Regions from separate parts of the Lederbergia graminis genome, predicted to be linked through region 2. Evidence: riboswitches for the same ligand, from Rfam matches in the RefSeq annotation. Region 2 holds a riboswitch; each other region holds the start of a gene.
What was found. A riboswitch is a leader RNA that binds a small molecule or an ion and turns the genes downstream of it on or off. The one in region 2 is predicted to bind S-adenosylmethionine.
Positions count from the first base shown of each region.

Region 1 (7,474 bases), on a different contig from region 2:
GTTCCAATGGATGAAGCATTAGCATTTGCAGCAATTGATATTAGTGGACGCCCATTTTTACATTTTGAAGGAGAGTTTCAAACTCAGTCACTAGGTAACTTTGATACGGAGTTAGTGAAAGAATTTTTTCGTGCATTTGCCTTTAATGCTGGAATAACCCTTCATGCACGAGTGTTATATGGAGAAAATACGCATCATAAAATCGAAGCATTATTCAAAGCATTAGGTCGCGCACTTGCAGAAGCAGTTCGAATCGACCCTAATATTAAAGGCGTTAACTCTACTAAAGGAATGTTGGAGTAGTTATAGATAATATTGCATCATTTTCTAATAAATTGGCTTTGCTGAGATTAATTAAAGATTTCACACAGTGTTGATTGTAGTGGAAGGGGCGAGACTCCTTCGGGATGAACGGTAGCCGGGAGACCCCACAGGCGTTTAAGCGCCGAGTAGGCTCCCGAACCGCCCGCGGAAAGCGAGCCCCTGTAGCGGAAATCAAGCTACATTAGAACAAAAAAATTCAAAGAGGTGAAAACACAATGACGGCAAAGAAAATTATACCGTGTTTGGATGTAAAAGACGGAAAAGTAGTGAAAGGAATTAATTTTGAGGGGATGCGCGAAATGGGAGATCCTGTTGCTATGGCAAAAGCCTATAGTGATAATGGCGCAGATGAACTTGTATTTCTAGACATTTCCGCTACAACAGAAGGTCGCGACACAATGGTAGACGTTGTGAAACAAGTAGCAGCACAAGTGAATGTTCCTTTTACAGTCGGTGGTGGCATTCGAACTGTGGACGATATTGCTAGAATTCTAGATGCAGGAGCTGACAAAGTGGGGATTAATTCTGCAGCTGTAGCTCGTCCAGAACTAATTAAAGAGGCAGCTGAAAAGTTTGGTTCTGAACGAATCGTAGCAGCCGTTGATGCTAAATTATTCCCAGATGGGACATGGCGTGTCATGACTCATGGTGGGCTGAAAGATGCTGGAATTGATGCCATAGAATGGTCGAAGCAGTTAGAACAATTGGGAGCGGGCTCTTTACTACCAACTAGTGTTGACCGTGATGGTGTTAAGGATGGCTACGATTTGGAATTAACGAAAGCAATTGTAGAGGCTGTGAACATTCCAGTTATCGCATCTGGCGGTTGTGGTAATGCAGAACATATTGTGGAAGTTTTTGAGAAAACAAATGTAGACGCTGCTCTCGCTGCATCTATTTTTCACGAAAATTCAGTAAGCATCCAAGAGGTAAAAGAGCTTTGCCGAAATAGAGGAGTGAATGTAAGTGAAGCCTGATTTTTCAAAAGGTCTCATTCCAGCCGTTGTTGTAGATGATAAAAATGGCGAGGTACTAATGCTCGCTTATATGGATGAGACAGCATATGAACGTACATTAGAAACAAAAGAAACATGGTTCTATTCACGCTCTCGGAAAGAGTACTGGAACAAAGGTGCAACCTCTGGTAACAAACAAATCGTAAAGTCCATTGCACTAGATTGTGATGGTGATTCTTTATTAGTTCGTGTCGAGCCGCTAGGGCCAGCCTGTCATACTGGGGAAACATCTTGCTTCTACAATACTATTTTGGAAACAGAAGATGCAGCCCAAGTGGAAGACACAATCATATATCATGACCTAATGAGTGAAATTGTCGATCGCAAACAAACACCTGTAGAAGGTTCATACACCACTTACTTATTTGAAAAAGGTACCGACAAAATTGCTAAGAAATTAATAGAAGAAGCCGGTGAAGTAATCATTGCCGCTAAAAACAAGGATACAGATGAACTTGTATATGAAACGAGTGATTTACTATACCACTGCCTCGTTCTGTTAGCAGACCAAGGGGTAGACTTAGCAGATGTTGAAGCCGAGTTGAGAAAAAGATCAAGCAAAAAAGGTAATGCAAAGAAAGAACGTCAAGAAATAGAGAATTGGTAAGGTCAAGCAAGTGGGCGAATATACAAATCGCTTACTTGCTTTTTTAATTTAAGAGGGAATATCTTTGCAGTTAGTGTGACTGTTATAAATGAGAAAACTGTTAAGTCGGGAATGCGAGAAGGATGTTGTGTACCCGCTGTGGAGGTTGTCACGCTGGGAGCGGCTGCGTATCCACTGGGTGGGAAAAGTTGTAGAGGCGGTCACGCTGGAAGCTTTATCATGCCCACTTGGCGAAAAAAGTGGCAGAGGTGGTCACGTTGGAAGCTGCATCGTGCCCGCTTAAGAGGAAAAAGTGTCGGAGGTGGTCACGATGAAGGCTGTATCGTGCCCGCTTAGGAGGAAAAGTGTCGGAGGCGGTCACGATGAAGGCTCTATCATGCCCACTTGGCGAGAAAAGCGTTAGAGGCGGTCACGATGAAGGCTCTATCGTGCCCGCTTAGGAGGAAAAGTGGTAGAGTTGGTAACGATGAAGGCTCCATCATGCCCACTTGAGATGAAAAAAGGCAGAGGCGGTTACGATGAAGGCTCCATCGTGCCCACTTCGGAGGAAAAGTGTAGGAGGTGGTCACGTTGGAAGCTTTATCATGCCCACTTGGCGAAAAAAGTGTCAGAGGTGGTCACGCTGGAGGTTGCATCGTTCCCACTTAGGAGGAAAAAAGGGATAGGTGGTCACATTGGAGACCGCCTCGTGCCCGCTTAGGAGGAAAAGTGTAGGAGGTGGTCTCGATGAAGGCTCCATCGTGCCCTCTAGCTAGGAAAAACTACAGAAGTGGTCACATTGAATGCCACAGCATTCCCTCTTAATGAAGAAAATGCTTAAGGAGGTAACGTTGAACGTTGTATCGTGCCCACTTAAGAGGGAAAAGTAGTGTAGTCGGTCATGATGATGCCCTCTTAACAGAAATATAAGAAGACTAGGTCACGCAAGAATCTCCATTGTGCCCTCTAACAAGTAAAAGCAATGGAAGAGGGCACGGAGGAAATCCCCCATACCCACTTCACAAAAAATTGGAAGCCGATGTAACATTGGTACTAGCTAAGTACCACCTATTCCTTCAGAATGTTATATATTTCGACATAAAATTCACAATTCACATAAAAATACTTGGACATAAAACAGAAATAGGCGTATAATCGCAAATATAATTCTTTTCGAAAAAACTAGAATTCGGCAATTAGGAGAGTGACATAAAGATGAGTGACATGTCTTTTCATACGAAAACTGTACATCAATCTAAGAAAGTATCAAAAAATTTTAATAGTAAAGTAACACCAATATATCAAACATCATCTTTTTCCTTTGATAATTTAGATGAGCTTGAAAGCTATTTTCACGGAGAAACACCTTACTTATATTCCCGTTACGGAAATCCAAATACAGATGAATTAGGGAGTGCCGTTGCTGCTTTGGAAGGAGCAGAAGCTGGTGTAGCAGCTTCATCAGGGATGTCAGCTATTTTATCAGCATTACTTTCAGTAGCAAAAAATGGGGACCATATTGTTGCATGTGATGACCTTTATGGTGGAACTTATCATCTATTAGATCAAGAAATTAGAAGTTTTGGTATCGATGTTACATTTGTCTCCTTTGCGAATGAAGAGGAGATACGTGCAGCAATTCGTCCAAATACAAAATTACTATATACAGAGAGCATTACGAACCCATTACTTAGAGCTGAAAATATACCGTTACTTGTTAAAATAGCGAAAGAACATAAGCTAATAACAATTGTGGATAACACTTTTGCAACACCGTTTTTACTACAGCCATGTGTTGATGGGGTTGATCTTGTTGTCCATAGTGCAACGAAGTACCTTGGTGGCCATAGTGATATTTCTGCAGGTATTGTAGTTGGCCGTGAAGATATCATTCAAGTTGCAAAACAAAAGGTGGTTAGCTTAGGGGCGAATTTAAGTCCATTTGAAGCATGGTTAACATGTAGAGGCATTAAAACTCTTGCGTTAAGAATGGAGAAGCAAACAAGGAATGCGCAATTTATTGCAGATTCACTAAGGGAAAATGAAAATATAGCAAAAGTATATTATCCAAATAATGTATCAGAAAAAGGTAATGGTGCAATTGTGTCGATAGAACTTGCACCTCATTGTGACATTCGCTCATTCTTTTCGTCTCTTGGATGGATAAAAGTAGTTCCTTCTTTAGGTGGTGTAGAGACTGCTGTTTCCTATCCATTAGGTACATCACATCGAAATTTACCTAAAGCAGCTCAAGAAAAGCTTGGAATTAATGAACGAGTTGTTCGCATTTCAGTCGGTATTGAAGATAGGCAAGATATCATTAATCAACTCCTAATTGCAATCAAAGCATAGGTATATTTAACCAAAAGTGTAAAAAAGTAGTTGACAGATAAAAAACTCTGTTCTATACTCCATTCATAAGTAAAACAACTAAATCGAATCTCTTATCGAGAGTGGCGGAGGGAATAGGCCCTGTGAAGCCCGGCAACCTGTTATTTTAAAACAAGGTGCTACATCCTACAGATTTAAAATCTGGAAGATAAGAGGAGGAACCGTCAACAACGCCCTCTTCTTAGGAAGGGGGCTTTTCTTTTTATATATCTTTTTTTAAATATTAAACCAAGTAAACTAATCATATTAATTATATTTAGGGGGATTTACAATGAGAATTAATATTTGGAAAACCATTTTATTATTGATAGGAATTATCGTGCTAGCAGGGTGTTCAGATAGTGCGAGTGGCAAGCCAAAGAAAATTATTTTAGATTATGCTTACTATTCGCCAACAAGCTTGATTTTAAAGGAGAAAGGTTTTGCAGAAGAAGTATTTGAGGAAGAAGGCATTGAAGTAGAGTTTGTTCTAAGTCAAGGGAGTAACAAAGCGTTAGAATTCCTCAATTCCAGAAGTGTTGATTTCAGTTCATCTGCTGGTGCTGCTGCTTTAATGGCAAAAGCAAAAGGATCGCCAATTGAATCCGTATATATTTATTCCAAACCAGAATGGACGGCTCTCGTTGCAAAAGATTCTTCCATTAAGTCTGTCAATGATTTAAAAGGGAAAAAGGTTGCTGCAACAATTGGTACAGACCCGTATATTTTCTTGCTTCGTGCTTTAGATGCACATGGCCTTTCTGCCAAAGATGTAGAAATTGTTAATCTTCAACATGGAGACGGAGCAGCTGCACTACTATCTGGTGAAGTAGATGCATGGGCAGGATTAGATCCTCATATGGCAAGAGTGGAAAAAGATTCTGGGGCTCATCTATTCTTCCGTAATGCAGACTTTAACACGTATGGAACTTTGAATGTAAGATCAAAATTTGCAGAAGATTACCCAGAGTATGTAAGTAAAGTTATCGAAGTTTATGAGAAAGCAAGGCAATGGGCAATTGATAATCCAGAGGAAACAGCAGAGATTTTAGCGAAGGAAGCACAAATAGATATTGAAGTAGCAAAGCTTCAATTAGAACGTAACGATTTTTCAGCATCAAAACCAGGTGATGTGCAAATTGAAACAATTAAAGCAGCTGGTGATGTATTGAAAACAGAAGGTGTAATTGATTCGGATACGGATGTAGATAAGGTTGTTAATGATTTAATTAACCCGGACTATTTTGAATAAATAAAGGATGGTGGACAACATGAGTGGCCGTACAGAAACAATTTCAGTTCCCGTAAAAAAATCAAAACGAGAAAAACGCTCGAAATTTTCCTATAAAGCAAATGAGAGATGGATTCTTGGAAGCCTTATCCCTATTATTCTATTAATTATTTGGGAGATTGCTGGAAGAGTAGGACTTATAGAAGCGCATTTACTACCAACTCCATCAAAAATATTTGAAGAAATTGTAGAAATGGGCAAAGAAGGAATATTGATTGATCATATTGGCATTACATTATATCGGGTGGTTCTTGGATTTTTCATTGGAACGATAGTAGCTGTTGTTCTTGGAGCAATCGTTGGTTATTTTTCTCTGTTTGAAAAATTGATGGATCCACTTATTCAAGCATTTCGTGCAATCCCATCTCTAGCATGGGTACCTTTATTCATTTTGTGGATGGGGATAGGGGAGCCATCCAAAGTGACATTAATTGCAGTAGGTGTATTTTTTCCAGTCTACTTAAACATCGTTTCTGGTATTCAAGGCGTTGATCGGAAGTTAATCGAAGTTGGAAAAATTTATAAGTTTAGTTCCGTGAAAACATTACGGAAAATCATCTTGCCAGCTGCTTTGCCATCTTTTCTCGTAGGATTACGCAGTGGGCTAGGACTTGGTTGGATGTTTGTTGTTGCCGCAGAAATAATGGGGGCTAGTAAAGGGTTAGGTTATTTACTCATCTTAGGCCAAAATACGTATTCTCCGGAAATTGTCATAGCGAGTATATTATTGTTTGCGCTAATTGGGAAAATCACGGATTCATTATTGAAATTATTAGAAACAAAATCATTGAGCTGGCAAGATAGTTTATCAAATCAACGTTAAAGGGGGATGCAACGGTGCTCGCAGTTCAAAATATAACTCGAACTTTTAATGAGGGGAAGGTAGGATTTAAGAATCTTACTTTTTCAATCCAAAAAGGAGAAATAATTGGAGTACTTGGGACTAGTGGTTGTGGAAAAAGTACATTACTTCGAGTGCTGTCAGGACTCGATCAACAGTTTGAGGGTCAGTATTCACTAGGAGATAAAAGTGTAGGGATGATGTTCCAAGAACCAAGGCTTATGCCATGGCTGTCAGTAATAAATAATATTACGTTTGGAGCAGAAACAGAAAAACAAAAATTGTTAGCAAATGAATTAATTGAACTTGTCGGTTTGAGCGGATTTGAACGTAACTTCCCTAAAGACTTATCTGGAGGGATGGCACAAAGAACAGCAATTGCGCGCTCCCTTATCACGGAACCGGATGTGCTTTTACTAGATGAACCATTTAGCGCATTAGATGCATTTACAAAAATGCAGCTGCAAGATTTACTATTATCGATTTGGGAAGAGCGAAAAACAACGATGGTACTCGTAACTCACGATATAGATGAAGCTTTATATTTATGTGATCGCATCATTATTTTACGGGGACAACCAGGAGAAATTTATGCGGAAATTAGAATAGATAAAGCAAAACCACGTTCCAGAGGAGATATCCAACTGGCAGAAAAGAAGGCTGAAATTCTACATCTTCTTGATTTAAATAAGGAAAGGGGTAATCTACATGGCTAGGCAACAAATTATTGAGCCGAGAAGTGGTCAATATAACTTTAAAACAGACTATTCCAATGGTGATACTATAACTTGGGAATCGATAGAAAGACATTTCAGTTGGCATGTTACGGGAAAAGTTAATATGGCTTATGAATGTGTAAATCGCCATGTAGTGGATGGTTTTGGTTCCAAAACAGCTCTCCATTATGTAGAGGGAGATGTGGAATGGAAATTAAGCTATAAAGATTTGAAAATAGAAACCGATAGATGGGCACAAGTATTAAAGAACCACGGAGTAAAGAAAGGTGACTTCTTATTCGTATTCTTACCGAAACATCCAGATTGCTA
Region 1 covers NZ_JBHSMC010000044.1:25,180-32,653, reverse strand. The annotation lists gene hisB (imidazoleglycerol-phosphate dehydratase HisB) at 1-303, shown strand, start outside; gene hisF (imidazole glycerol phosphate synthase subunit HisF) at 540-1,301, shown strand; gene hisIE (bifunctional phosphoribosyl-AMP cyclohydrolase/phosphoribosyl-ATP diphosphatase HisIE) at 1,291-1,947, shown strand; gene ACFPM4_RS19750 (trans-sulfuration enzyme family protein) at 3,151-4,278, shown strand; SAM riboswitch class I at 4,368-4,472, shown strand; gene ACFPM4_RS19745 (aliphatic sulfonate ABC transporter substrate-binding protein) at 4,589-5,548, shown strand; gene ACFPM4_RS19740 (ABC transporter permease) at 5,568-6,410, shown strand; gene ACFPM4_RS19735 (ABC transporter ATP-binding protein) at 6,425-7,144, shown strand; gene acsA (acetate--CoA ligase) at 7,137-7,474, shown strand, end outside.
Region 1: linked by a shared signal. The riboswitch ahead of ACFPM4_RS19745 (aliphatic sulfonate ABC transporter substrate-binding protein) and the one ahead of ACFPM4_RS20425 (O-acetylhomoserine aminocarboxypropyltransferase/cysteine synthase family protein) in region 2 are both predicted to bind S-adenosylmethionine.

Region 2 (7,474 bases):
GCAACAAGCGACGTAAAACAGCAGTTTTTTTCGACTTTACGGAAGAAAAAACAGTTTGCATCATTCTATTTTGCTACTCATATGTCAAATCATGGGTAGCATTTACTAGTATGGTGCCAATTCTTAGGGACCGGGTGATTACATGATTGAAATGCAAGATGTATATAAAAAGTACCCAAATGGAATAACGGCCGCTAACGGATTGAACATTCATATTAAACAAGGTGAATTTATTTATGTCGTAGGGCCTAGTGGTGCAGGTAAATCTACCTTCATCAAAATGATGTACCGAGAAGAGAAGGCATCATCTGGTACTGTTTTGGTAAATGGTGTGAATTTATCTAAGCTGAAAAATAGAGAGGTGCCTTTCTTTCGCCGAAATATCGGAGTTGTCTTTCAAGACTTTAAGTTATTGCCAACATTAACAGTATTTGAAAATGTTGCGTTTGCACTTGAGGTTATAGAACAAAGACCAAAAGATATAAAAAGAAGAGTTATGGATGTTCTTGCTTTAGTGGGATTAAAGCATAAAGTAAGAATGCTACCTAGCGAATTATCCGGTGGTGAACAGCAACGGGTATCCATTGCACGTTCCATCGTAAATAAACCAAAGTTAATTATTGCAGATGAACCAACAGGTAATTTAGATCCTGATACATCATGGGAGATTATGCATTTGCTAGAGGAAATTAACTTAAAGGGTACAACAATTGTCATGGCAACACATAATAAAGAAATCGTTAATACGATTAAGCACCGTGTTGTCGCAATCGAAAGTGGTAGAATAGTACGTGATGAGCAGCGGGGTGATTACGGCTATGAAGGCTAGGACATTCCGGCGCCATCTAAAAGTAAGTTTCAAAAGTCTTAAAAGAAATACTTGGATGACTTTTGCTTCTGTAAGTGCAGTAACAGTCACACTTCTATTAGTAGGAGTATTTCTAGTCATTATGATGAACATGAACAAATTTGCTTCTGATTTGGAAAATGATGTGGAAATAAGAACACATGTAGAATTAACTGCAACAGAAGAAGAGGAAGCGGAGTTAAGAAAGCAAATAGAGAAAATTGATTTAATAGATTCGATTGAGTATTCCTCTAAAGATAAAGAATTAGATCACTTAATAGACACGATGGGAGATTCCTGGTCCTTGTTTGAAGGCCAAGAAAATCCATTAAGAAATGTATTTATAGTCAAAGCAAAATCACCAACAGATACAGCTGTGATAGCAAAACAAATTCGTAAATTAGATAATGTTTATGCTGCAGAATACGGTGAAGCAAAAGTAGAAAGATTATTTAATGTATTAAAGACAAGCAGGAATGTCGGTATATTTTTAATTGCTGGCCTTGTTTTTACCGCAATGTTCCTCATTTCAAATACAATCAAAATAACTATCTTCGCAAGACGACGTGAAATTGAAATTATGAAACTGGTCGGAGCTACAAATTGGTTTATACGTTGGCCATTCTTATTAGAAGGAATATGGCTCGGGATCCTTGGCTCTCTTATCCCAATTGCTGCAGTTGCAACAGGATATTATTATGCCTACGATTTCTTAGTTACTCGTATACCTCAACAATTAGTACAACCATTAGAATTTAGTCCATTCGTATATCAAATCAGTCTACTTCTCGTATTAGTTGGAGTAATAATTGGTGGATGGGGTAGTTTTATGTCGGTCCGCCGTTTCTTGAAAGTATAAGAACTACCTTTGTAAAAAATACTCTTATTTTTATAATACTGGAGGACGGAGGGTTGCATATCCCTCTTTCCTTCAATAGTTCACGAAGTCCAAAGATTAATAGCTTTACATATTAATAGAGTAGATTAGACAAAAGGGTGAAAGGGGAAAAAGTGAGTTGAAAAGAAGTTCATTATTCTCATTGACAGTAGCGGTTATACTAGGGGTTTCATTTGTTTTTTCTCCTAATGGATTTGTGTACGCAGAAACATTAACGGATTTGGAAAAAAACAAATCAAATATTAAGAACGAAAGATCAGACTTAGAAGAATCTATTAAAGATAAAGATCATGAAATAAACGAAATAACAGGCCAACAAACTGCTGTAGAAGTAGAAATTCAACAACTAGAGGCAGAGATGGCTACTACAGATAAAAAAATATCGGACAAGCAAAAAGAAATTGAAGATACGAAGGCAGAAATAGAAAGACTTAAAAGTGAAATAACTGCACTAGAGGAACGTTTAGAACGACGCAATAAACTTCTTCAAGAAAGAGCAAGAAATATCCAGCAAAATGGTGGATCAGTTAATTATCTTGACGTCCTACTAGGTGCGGAAAGCTTTGGTGATTTTATTGATCGCTTATCTGCTGTGACTGTCTTAGTAGAAGCAGATAAAAAAATCATTGAAGAGCAAAAAGCGGATAAAGAAAAACTAGAAGCAAATAAAGAACAAGTAGAAAAAGATCTTGCTAGCTTAAATGATATGTTAAAAGAATTAGAGACACTTAAAGCAGATTTAGAGAAACAGAATAAGAAAAAGCAAGAACTTCTCAAACAACTTGAAGCACAAAAACAACATATTGAACATGAAAAAATGTCAATGGAAGAAGAAGCAGAATTATTAAAGCAACAAGAAGCTGCCATTCAGAAGTTGATTCAACTAGAGAAAGAAAGAATTGCAGAAGAAAAACGGAAAGCAGAAGAAGCTGCTAGAAAAGCAAAAGAAGAAGCAGAAAGAAAAGCAAAAGAAGAAGCGGAAAGAAAAGCACAGGAAGAAGCTGCTGGTAAGACTCCTGAAACAAGTAATGGTAATGAAGAATCAAACGAAGAAGTCGTCACTACACCACCTGTATCATCCGGATTGTTTATGAGACCAGCGCAAGGATATGTCTCTTCTGAATTTGATCATCGTTGGGGTGCATTCCATTATGGAATCGATATTGCTAAAGGTGGTACAGTTCCTATTGTAGCTGCAGCAGGAGGAATTGTTACTCGAGCAGGTTGGTCAAATAGCTATGGTAATGTAGTATATATCTCCCATTATTTAGATGGAAAAACATTTATGACCGTATATGCTCATATGCGTGAAACACCGAAAGTGGTTGTCGGTCAAATGGTAAGCAAAGGTCATCATATTGGATATATGGGCAATACAGGTCAGTCATATGGACAGCATTTGCATTTTGAACTTCATGAAGGCGAATGGAACGGCGCGAAGTCTAATGCAGTAAATCCAAGAAAATATATTAACTTTTAATTAAACGTACAGTCGCATCTAATTTGATGCGGCTGTTTTATTTTACATAAATTCATCAAGTACACCATACGTTATAGAGTATGATAGAATAGATGCAGAGAAAAAATAGAAACTGGATGAGAGGGACTGTATATGACATTTGGGACAATTACAGCTATTTTAGTCAGTATTGTATTAATTTTAAATATTATATTAGCTGGGTTTGTTCTTTTCTTAGAAAGACGTGATGCTAGCGCAACATGGGCTTGGTTATTAGTTCTATTCTTTATTCCTGTTGTAGGATTTATTTTATATTTAATATTCGGTCAAAATTTGAGTCGAAAAAAGATTTTTGAGTGGAAAGATACGAATAAAATCGGAATTATGGATATTACAAAATATCAAATTGAATTATTGGAAAAAGGGGAATTTCCTTTCAAAGATAATAAAACGGCTCAGTATAAAGATTTAATTTATATGCTGTTATTCCATGACCGAGCAGTTTTTACCCAAGATAACCATGTCGAAATATTTACTGATGGAAATGATAAATTTCAAACATTAATAGAAGATATTAAGTCTGCGAAAGATCATGTTCATGTAGAGTATTATATTATCCGTAATGATGAACTTGGTAAGAAATTGTTAGAGGTACTCATTGAGAAAGCAAAAGAAGGTGTCGAGGTACGCGTCCTTTTTGATGCAATGGGATCAAGAAGGTTAGGACGCAATTTTTTTAAGCCATTGATTGAAGTAGGTGGCCATGCGAGTGCATTTTTTCCTGCCATCCTTCCTCATCTTAACTTACAAGTAAATTATCGTAATCACCGCAAAATTGTTGTCATTGATGGAGCAATTGGCTATGTAGGTGGCTTTAATATTGGGGATGAATATTTAGGCTTAAATAAAAAATTTGGCTATTGGCGCGATACGCACTTAAAAATTTGTGGTAATGCAGTCTATGCCCTGCAAACTCGTTTTATCCTCGATTGGAATCAAGCTTCTACCCATAAAATTAGCTATGCAGAAAGACTGTTTCCAAAGCTTGAAGTGTTAGGTGAAACAGACATCCAAATTGTTTCTAGTGGTCCAGATTCAGAATGGCAACAAATAAAATATGGCATGTTAAAAATTATTTCCTCAGCTAAGAAATATATTTATATACAAACACCTTATTTTATTCCAGATGCAAGTGTACTAGATGCATTAAAAATTGCGGCATTATCAGGAATTGATGTAAGGTTAATGATTCCGAACAAACCAGACCATCCTTTCGTCTATTGGGCAACGTATTCCCATGTAGGTGAATTGTTAAAAACAGGTGGCAAGGTCTATATTTATGAAAACGGCTTTATTCATGCGAAAACAATGATTGCAGATGGGAAAATCGCTACAGTAGGTACTGCGAATATTGATTTAAGAAGTTTTCGACTGAACTTTGAAGTAAATGCATTCCTATATGACCAGGCATTAGTAGAAGAGCTTGTAAACATATTTGGAAATGATATGGAAAAGTCACGAGAATTAACAATGGAAGAATATAAAAATCGTTCACTAGGAATTAGATTCAAAGAGTCTATTTCTCGTTTATTATCTCCAATCTTATAATATGAGGTTATGTTGAAGCAGAGGTGGTTGTAAGGATGAAGAAAACCTTTGGAGTTCTTTTGCTAGGAGTACTTTGTGGCATATTAATCTTTCATGTCATACAAGATACAAAAGAAAAGAAAGCGGATAACCAAGCTGCGGAAGAATTTTTAATTGATGCTGCATATGAAACAAGTATAGGATCATTTGCAGAAGGTGTGTCTGAAGGAGATATTCCTCCAGATTTTGAATTAAAGACACTCGAAGGTGAAACAGTTAGATTATCAGATTTAAATGGCAAGAAAGTAATCTTAAATTTTTGGGCAACATGGTGTCCACCTTGTAAAGCCGAAATGCCTCATATGCAAAACTTTTACGAGAAAAAGGCAGATAAGTATGAAGTAGAAATTGTTGCTGTAAATTTAACTAGTAATGAGCGTGGAAGCAATATAGAGAAAAAAGTGAGCGATTTTATAGATGAATATAAATTATCATTTCCAATTCCACTTGATCAATCAGGAGACGTATGGGACAAGTATAAAGGAATTGCTATTCCTACTACTTATTTAATACAGTCTAATGGTCTTGTTCATAAACGGATAATTGGCCCAATGGACGAGGAAATGATAGAACGGTTAGTGAAGGAAATGAAGTAAGAAATGCTATATTATTTCTTTTTTTAGAAATTATGCAAAAATAAAGTTGACAATGTAAATGTTTGTAGATATACTAGTTTTCAAGAGTTACATAAATCAATATATTAGGATTATTCTTATCAAGAGCGGCGGAGGGATAGGCCCTGCGATGCCCGGCAACCTTCAGGAGTTTATCTGAAAAGGTGCTAATTCCTACAGGTCGAAGCGGTCTGGAAGATAAGATGGGGATCTGTTAAATCAAGCCCTCTTCTTATCAAAGAAGAGGGCTTTCTGTTTTTGTAATAATTAATCCAAGTTTTCTACTCAACTTAATCAAATTTAGGAGGCGTTACAATGTCAGAACAAAACTTCAGACCAGAAACATTATTACTTCATGGTGCACAACAACCGGATGAAACAGGTGCAAGAGCAGTTCCAGTATATCGCACTACATCCTATGTATTTAAAAATACAGACCATGCACAAGCATTATTTGGATTACAAGAAACAGGTAATATATATACTCGTATCATGAATCCAACAGTAGATGTTTTTGAACAACGTGTTGCTTTACTAGAAGGTGGAACAGCAGCTGTTGCTCTATCCTCAGGTATGGCAGCTATCGCATTTTCTATTTTGAACATAGCTGGTGCAGGTGATGAAATTGTTGCTGCAACAGACCTTTATGGTGGAACATATAATTTATTTGCAGTAAGCTTACCGAAGTATGGCATCAAAGTTCATTTTGTAGATCCAAAAGATCCGGAAAACTTCCGCAAAGCAATTACTCCAAAAACAAAAGCTATCTTTGGTGAAGTAATTGGTAACCCAAGTTTACATGTATTAGATATCGAAGCTGTTGCTGATATTGCGCATGAGAATGGTATTCCATTGATTGTCGATAGTACGTTTGCAACACCATACTTATTAAATCCAATTGAATGGGGCGCAGATATCGTAGTCCATTCTGCAACTAAATGGATTGGTGGACATGGAACTGCTATCGGTGGAGTAGTTGTTGATGCAGGTAAATTTGATTGGACGAACGGAAAATTCCCTGGTTTCACTGAACCAGACAACACATACCATGGTATTCGCTTTGGAGTGGATATTCCAAATGCAGCATTTGCTACAAAATTACGTGTTCAATTGCTACGTGACTTTGGACCATGCTTAAGTCCGGACAATGCATTTATTTTCTTACAAGGTTTAGAAACATTACACCTACGTATTGCAAAGCACGTAGAAAATGCAAAAGCAGTAGCAGAACACTTACAGAAAAATGATGCAGTAGAATGGGTTTCATACCCTGGTCTAGAAGATCACCCTTCATACGAGTTAGCTAAAAAGTACTTCCCTAAAGGTGCTGGTGCGATTGTTAACTTCGGTATTAAAGGTGGACGTGAAGCTGGTAGAACAACAATTGATAACGTGAAATTGTTCTCTCACGTTGCAAACGTTGGAGATGCAAAATCATTAATCATCCACCCTGCTTCTACTACGCATCAACAATTAAATGCAGAGGAATTAAAACTTGTTGGTGTAACAGAAGAATTAATTCGTCTAGCAGTTGGTCTAGAAGCAATTGAAGATATTACTGAAGACCTTGATCAAGCAATTGCAAAAGCAGTAGAAGCAACTTCTGTAAAATAATAGAATGCTAGAGAACTAGAGCATATTTTATGTTCTAGTTCTTTTTTGATTTTTAATAAGGGGGATTCTTTCCATCATAGAAAAAACCTTCCCCAGCGTAGAAAAGGAAGCAACGAGCTTCGAAAAGGGTCCGTCCAGCGTTCAAAAGACATGACTGAGCGAACAAAAGGAGAGTCCCAGTGTCCAAAAGAACACCCATCATCGAAAAAAACTTCCCCAGCGTTGAAAAGGAAGCGTCGAGCATCAAAAAGGGGCCGCTCAGCATTCAAAAGACATGTCTGAGCACACAAAAGGAGAGTCCCAGCATTCAAAAGAACATCTATCATCGAATAACCCTTCCCCAGAGTTGAAAAGGAAGCGTTGAGCGTTGAAAAGGGTCCGTCCATCGTTCAAAA
Region 2 covers NZ_JBHSMC010000046.1:61,170-68,643, forward strand. The annotation lists gene ftsE (cell division ATP-binding protein FtsE) at 143-829, shown strand; gene ftsX (permease-like cell division protein FtsX) at 819-1,706, shown strand; gene ACFPM4_RS20410 (murein hydrolase activator EnvC family protein) at 1,864-3,225, shown strand; gene cls (cardiolipin synthase) at 3,358-4,812, shown strand; gene ACFPM4_RS20420 (redoxin domain-containing protein) at 4,848-5,447, shown strand; SAM riboswitch class I at 5,561-5,670, shown strand; gene ACFPM4_RS20425 (O-acetylhomoserine aminocarboxypropyltransferase/cysteine synthase family protein) at 5,781-7,079, shown strand.

Region 3 (7,474 bases), on a different contig from region 2:
TTTGAGTAGAAAACAATGGTGCATGGGAATCAAAGCGGTCGTATGATTCCCATTTGCGAAGAAAGTAATGGTGCATGGGAATCAAAGCGATCGTATGATTCCTATTTGAGTAGAAAACAATGGTGCATGGGAATCAAAGTGGTTGTATGATTCCCATTTGCGAAGAAAGTAATGGTGTAAGGGAATCAAAGTGGTTGTATGATTCCCATTTGAGTAGAAAACAATGGTGCATGGGAATCGAAGCGGTCGTATGATTCCCATTTGAGTAGAAAACAATGGTGCATGGGAATCAAAGCGATCGTATGATTCCATTTGCGAAGAAAACAATGGTGATGGGAATCAAAGCGGTCGTATGATTCCCATTTGCGAAGAAAGTAGTGGTTTAAGGGAATCAAAGCGGTCGTATGATTCCCATTTGCGAAGAAATCAGTGGTGATGGGAATCAAAGCGGTCGTATGATTCCCATTTGAGGAGAAAACAATGGTGCATGGGAATCAAAGCGGTCATATGATTCCCATCTTAGAAGACTATAAATGTTGGATGTTAATTTTCATTCTTTTATAATATAATGTGCGGATTTCCCATGCCCTGTGATCGCGAAATTCTGTTTTAAAATTCGCCAAATAACCTTCCTCGACACGACTCCCCCAGTCCACTCAAAAATATCATTAGTAGTAATTTTTCTTTCCGGGAATAGTAATCTATATTCATCTATGCTGCGCAAAATGGCGGGTGTGGAATTTTCTATTGCCCCGCATGTGCATACAATTTTCCCAGACTGCGATTTTCTAATTAACCGCCCACATCCACCACAAAGAATTCCTTTTTTCAACTGCTCAAATTGGTATGAAGGTACTTTTGTAAAACGAGTGTCCGTTATATGCATTGCTTTCAATTGATTAGCAATTTTTTCTACCTTTTTGCTAGGAGATGTTAGTTGTTTGCTTAGATTAGCGAGAAAGCGTGATTGCTGGTTTGGAAAAATGAGGGAAGGGATATGAGGGGCATTATACAAGTGGAATTCAGGATTGACTAGAATAACGTATCCTACTAATGGGGTTGTAATTCCTAATTCAAGAAGTAATTTTCTTAATAATGTTTCACTTCTTGTTAGTTGTATGAGAGGATTTTGAATCTCGGTTCCACTGACAGTAAACCATTTTTTATCGTTAATAATAAAATCGCCTTCAAAATTTTTCACTTCAAAAAAATAATTGGTTGTATCGGAAACAATCATGGAATCAATTTGAAATGTATTGTTGTTTATTTCGAGGAGCAAGTCATTGAGGATGGTGCAATTGGGGAGTTGGGTGAGCCATTGTTGATCGAATAGTACTTCACCATCATAGCCTTTTACTTGGTTTATAAAATAGCTTTTCTCTTTAGGTGATAATTGCATACGCCCGTCTAACGAACGAAACATCTTAATTTCTGTTGACTCTGTACGATTTTTATAAAACATTTTCCACTTCCTTTCTGATTTACCTTAATAGTACGAAATTTCCATCAAGAGGACAAGTGAGGTCGAATAATTTTCATCCTAGTCAAAATCCATGTACAATAAAATAAAAAGGAAGGTGTTAAAATTGTCTCTTACCATTTATAGTTATCCTCCATGTGGAACTTGCAGAAAAGCTAAGAAATGGTTAGAAAATCATGGACTAGAATACAAGGAGATTCATATAGTAGAAAATACGCCTACTAGCGCAGAAATAAAAGAAATTTACCAAAATAGTGGTATGGAGTTAAAAAAATTCTTCAATACTAGTGGGGTAAAATATCGAGAGCTTGGATTAAAAGATAAAGTGAAAAACGCTACAGAAGAAGAGTTGCTAGACATCCTTGCTAGTGATGGAATGTTAATTAAGCGTCCAATTGTCACGGATGGAGAAAAAGTTACCGTAGGATTCAAAGAGGTAGAATTTGAACAGACTTGGGGTAAGTAGTATTCTAAAGATACATATACATATGGAGGGATTTTGATGGATACACCGACAGGATTACTTTATTCCGACGAACATGAATGGGTAAAAGAAGAAGGAGATAAAGTAAGAATTGGAATCACTGATTTTGCCCAAGATGAGCTGGGGGATATCGTGTTTGTTGAACTTCCAGAAGTGGGAGATGAAATTAAGGCAGACGAACCATTTGGAAGTGTAGAGTCCGTAAAAACAGTTTCCGAACTGTATGCTCCTTTAAGTGGGAAAGTTGTAGAAGTTAATGATGATTTAGATGATAGTCCAGAACTAGTGAATAGTTCTCCATTTGACAAGGCATGGTTAGTCGTAATTGAACCTACAAACCCAAGTGAAAAAGAAAAACTCATGAATGCTGAAGAATATAAAAAAATGACTAGCCAATAAAAAGTGAAGAAATACACCATGAACTTGCAATGGTGTATTTTTTCCTTATAATGGGTAAAAAAAGGAAGGTCTATATATGGACGCTGTTTCAATAGAAGAGATTCATACAATCATTGAAAATAAACAAACCGCAATATTATATTTCTACACCCCATTATGCGGAACGTGCCAAGTTGCAGGTAAAATGTTATCAGTTGTGGAATTGATGTTACCCCAAATTCCATTTCTGCAATCAGATTTAAATTATATTCCAGAAGCAGCCGAACTTTTTAAAATTGAGAGTGTTCCTTGCTTAATAGTAATGGTAGACGGAGAGATGAAAGAAAAGATTTATGCATTTCAATCGGTTCCTTACTTGCACTCTATTATTTCACAATATTGTTAAAGTTTTTGTAAAAAAATAAATTCGACATATTGACTGGGAAATAAGCATGTGATAGTATAATCTTCATACTTACAAAACTTAATATCTTGTTTATCTTATCAAGAGAGGTGGAGGGATGTGCCCTATGAAGCCCGGCAACCGTCACAATAGTGAAATGGTGCCAAATCACACAAAGCTTTTTGCTTTGGAAGATGAGAGAGGGATTTTAATATTTAGTGCCTTTCTGTTCATCTTGCAGAATGGCATTTTTGTTTTTCTAGTATAATTAATTTCCGCTCACACTCTTATAAGCGAAAGTACATTCATGAAATGAGGGGATCAATTGAGTACACAAAATGACAAAGTAGTAGATTGGGATGTAGCTGTTGTAGGATTAGGATCCATGGGTAGTTTCGCATTTTGGCAGCTTGCTAGTATGGGAGTTAATATAGTAGGATTTGACCGTTATAGACCAGGTCATGACAAAGGAGCTGGACATGGGGAAACAAGGATTTTCCGTACGGCTTATGGCGAAGGAGTAGAGTATGTACCACTACTTCAAGAAGCAAGAGAACTTTGGAGACAACTTGAAAAAGAAACAGGAGTAGAACTCTATATTGAAAATGGTGGGACAATGTTCGGTCCTGCAGACGGAGAGTTCATTACGACTGTTCAAGAAAGTGTTAAAACATATCATCTCCCACATAAAAAATATACTGGGGAAGAAGCTAGAAAGGTTTACCCACAAATAAATTTTCAAGACTATCAAGTTGCGATATATGAAGAATTAGCTGGTTATGTAAAACCTGAGCTCGCAATTGAAACAGCAGTTAATAGAGGAGAAGAGCTTGGTGGAACGGTATTCACTGAGAGCCCGATTACTGCTATTGAGCCAGATGAAGATGGAGTTACGATTAGAACAGCGGACAAGCAATACCGTGTGAATCAAGTAGTAGTTGCTTCTGGCGGCTGGACAAAAGAACTTTTACCACAAATCAATTTACCTGTTACATTAGAAAGGCAAGTTTTGGTGTGGTATGAAGCGGAAGATCCTAAGCAATTCACAGCAGTTAAATTCCCTATCTTTTCGAGAGTAAGTAAAGGAAGAGGTTTCTATGGTTTTCCAACAATCGATGGTAAGACGGTAAAAGTAGCTTTCCATCATGGTGGAGAAGAAGCGAATCATCCTAATGATGTCGATAGGGAAATCCATGAATCAGATCTAAATAATCTGACAGAAAAAGTGAAAAAATATTTACCAGGACTTATTCCTACTCCTGTAAAAGCAAAAACATGTTTCTATACAAATACACCAGATGAACATTTTGTAATTGGAAAATCATCTCGTGTACCCAATGTTACATTATTAGGACCAATGGCAGGACATGGATTTAAATTTGCTCCTATTATTGGAAAAATTGGTGCTCAGTTAGCAACTGGCCAGCAACCAACTTTAGAAATCAGTTTGTTTAACCCAGATCGTTTTAATAATTAAAAAATCTAATAGAAGAAGAGGGACATACAAATGAACAAAAAATTATTAGCAGTATTATTAATTGCATTTACATTATTACTTGCAGCTTGTGGAAAATCAGATGATGGCGTTATTAAAGTTGGAACAACTACATCAGAAGCACCGACATGGAACTTAGTAAAAGATCTTGCTAAAGAAGAAGGAATTGAATTAGAAGTAATCAAAATTGATGACTATGTAAAACCAAACATCGCATTAGATGAAGGGGAAATAGATATCAACGCATTCCAGACAGTAGTTTATTTTGATAACTTTATTAAAGAACGTGATCTTGATTTATCCGCAATTGGTACAACAAATATTTGGCCGATGGGTATTTACTCGAAAAAAGTAGATAATATTAATGATTTAAAAGACGGTGACCAAATCATTATTCCGAATGACCCAACCAACTTAGGAAGAGCACTATTATTACTAGAAAAAGCAGAGCTGATTAAATTAAAAGATGATTTCGACGGAACTGGTGGAGTAGAAAATATTGTAGAAAATCCAAAGAACTTTGAAATTACACCAGTAGCTGCTGGTCAAACTGCTCGAGGACTTGATGATGCAGCTGCATCTGTTATTAACTCTGATATGGCAATCAATGCTGGATTAAACCCAACAAAAGAATCTATTTTCAGAGAAGATTCAAGTAATAAAGCATATATCAACATTATCGCAGCGAAGACTGATCGCAAAGACGATGAAGACTTTGCTAAAATTGTAGAGATTTATCATAGTGAGGAAGTAAGTAGTTTTATTGAAGAACATTTTAATGGAGCGGCTGTTCCAGTTAAAGAACCAGTTTCATTCTTAGAGGATTATAAACAAAATTAATGTACAATATAGCTCTAGCTGGTATCCAATAGCTAGAGCTATCAATCTGTTCATTATAAGTTAAATTTTTATAGTAAGGAGAAAATCAAATGCTTCTATTAGATGATGTGTATAAAGTATATGGGAAAAAGAAAGAGAAAAAAGTTGAAGCATTAAAAGGGATTACCCTCTCCGTTGAAAAAGGAGAAATTTTTGGTGTTGTTGGTTTTAGTGGGGCCGGAAAAAGTACGTTAATTCGCTGCGTAAATTTACTAGAACGACCAACATCAGGAAGAGTGCTAATCAATGGAGTGGATTTATTAACACTATCTCCGAAAAAGTTATGTGAGCAAAGAAAGAAAATCGGCATGATTTTTCAGCAGTATAACTTATTGCATTCCAAAACGATTGCACAAAATGTGGCGATGCCTTTAGTGTTAGAAGGTAAGCCAAAAGCGTATATAAAGGAAAAAGTAACAGAGCTACTTTCTTTTGTAGGCTTGGAAGATCGTATGAATCATTATCCAGAACAATTATCAGGTGGTCAGAAACAAAGAGTGGGAATCGCTAGAGCGTTAGCGACAGATCCAGATATTCTCTTATGTGACGAAGCTACTTCTGCACTAGATCCAACTACTACACAATCTGTTTTAGACTTATTGAGAAAAGTAAGAGATGAGTTCCAAGTAACTATTTTGATGATTACTCACGAGATGAATGTCATTAAAGATATTTGTGATAAAGTGGCAGTTATTGAAGGAGGAAAAATTGTAGAACAAGGTTCTGTTATGGAAGTATTTACGGAACCGAAAACTGAAATTGCTAGAAGCTTTGTCCGAACTGTTTTAAATGATGAAACACCAAAAGGAATAAAAGATTGGATGAAAGCAAGCAACGGTAAAACATATCGTGTTATTTTTAAAGGGAATGCGACAAACATTCCACTTTTATCAGATACAGCTAAAAAGTTTTCTGTTGATTTGAATGTATTCCATGGGATGGTCACTGAGCTACAAGGACAACCATTTGGAAATTTACTCATTAATATTCAAGGCGACAGTAACGAAATAGAACAGGCTGTTGAATTTATGAAGTCTCAAGAAGCAATCGTAAAGGAGGTAACTCCAAATGAGTTTTGAACCATGGTTTTGGCCTGAGTTTTTCAATTCACTTAATGAAACATTATATATGGTAAGTGTAGGATTAATAATATCAGTAATCATTGGATTACCGATCGGTGTTATTCTCGTAATAACAAGAGAAGGTGGAATTTTACAAAATAAAGTTGTTTTTACGATTTTAGATATTGTTATTAATATTTTCCGATCGATTCCATTTATTATCTTGATTGTTGCAATAACTCCATTCACTCGTATGATTGTGGGAACAACAATTGGGACAACAGCAGCAATTGTGCCTCTTGTATTGTATACCGCATTTTATATTGGCAGACTAATTGAGAATTCTTTATTGGAAGTGGATCAAGGAACGATTGAATTAGCGCAATCAATGGGGGCAACTCCATGGCAAATGATCTGGCGTTTCTTACTTCCGGAGGCGCTTGGCTCTATTGTACTTGCCCTAACCATTGCGACGATTGGTTTAATTGGTGCAACAGCAATGGCAGGAGCAGTCGGTGCTGGTGGTATTGGTGACTTAGCAATTACGTATGGATACAACCAATATAAAGATGATATTATGATTATCACTGTTGTAACATTAATCGTAATGGTTCAACTAGTACAATCAATAGGAAATATTATCGCGAAAAAGATAAGAAGAAATTAAATGTATGTTTTTAGACTTATCTGAAAATTGTAGTTCGATATGACTAATTCTTAATTTAATAGCTTCCTCACAAACGGCTCCCCTATCGCATATATAGCATGCGATAGGGGAAAAATTTTTGTTGAAAATCTATAAAAATCGTATTTATAATTTAGTTTTTATCGTTTATAATAGGGTACGTGTAAAAAAGGATATCCAATAAATGGGCCTAACTGGTCCAAATAATGAAAGGATTGGTTTCTTATTAATACCCTGGAAATTCAGTACACGAATGGCATGGAGAAAGCTATGTATGGAGCGCACGGAGTAGGTTATGAGCGCTATAAACAAGAACACGAAATACGTATGCAAATTGAGAAAAAACGAGAAAAAGAATATGTCGCTTCTCAGCAAATGACATCGAATCTTGGACGAAAAATTCATACATGAAATTGAAATTAAAATAAATAACAATGTAAAAATGATAATATGATTAAAGCGGGCTAGCGATAATTCGCTGGCCTTTTTACATAGTAGAAGAATAATGAAGTTAAAGGGCAACCATCTTTGGTTGAAGAACATATGCTTATTGCGAGCCCGCACGATACGGGTCAGAAAGGCGTTACAACAGGAAGGTGTGATCTTAGC
Region 3 covers NZ_JBHSMC010000043.1:19,805-27,278, forward strand. The annotation lists gene ACFPM4_RS19505 (nuclease-related domain-containing protein) at 551-1,462, opposite strand; gene ACFPM4_RS19510 (arsenate reductase family protein) at 1,587-1,946, shown strand; gene gcvH (glycine cleavage system protein GcvH) at 1,983-2,363, shown strand; gene ACFPM4_RS19520 (thioredoxin family protein) at 2,440-2,748, shown strand; SAM riboswitch class I at 2,841-2,946, shown strand; gene solA (N-methyl-L-tryptophan oxidase) at 3,071-4,222, shown strand; gene ACFPM4_RS19530 (MetQ/NlpA family ABC transporter substrate-binding protein) at 4,253-5,080, shown strand; gene ACFPM4_RS19535 (methionine ABC transporter ATP-binding protein) at 5,170-6,198, shown strand; gene ACFPM4_RS19540 (methionine ABC transporter permease) at 6,188-6,847, shown strand; gene ACFPM4_RS19545 (hypothetical protein) at 7,124-7,276, shown strand.
Region 3: linked by a shared signal. The riboswitch ahead of solA (N-methyl-L-tryptophan oxidase) and the one ahead of ACFPM4_RS20425 (O-acetylhomoserine aminocarboxypropyltransferase/cysteine synthase family protein) in region 2 are both predicted to bind S-adenosylmethionine.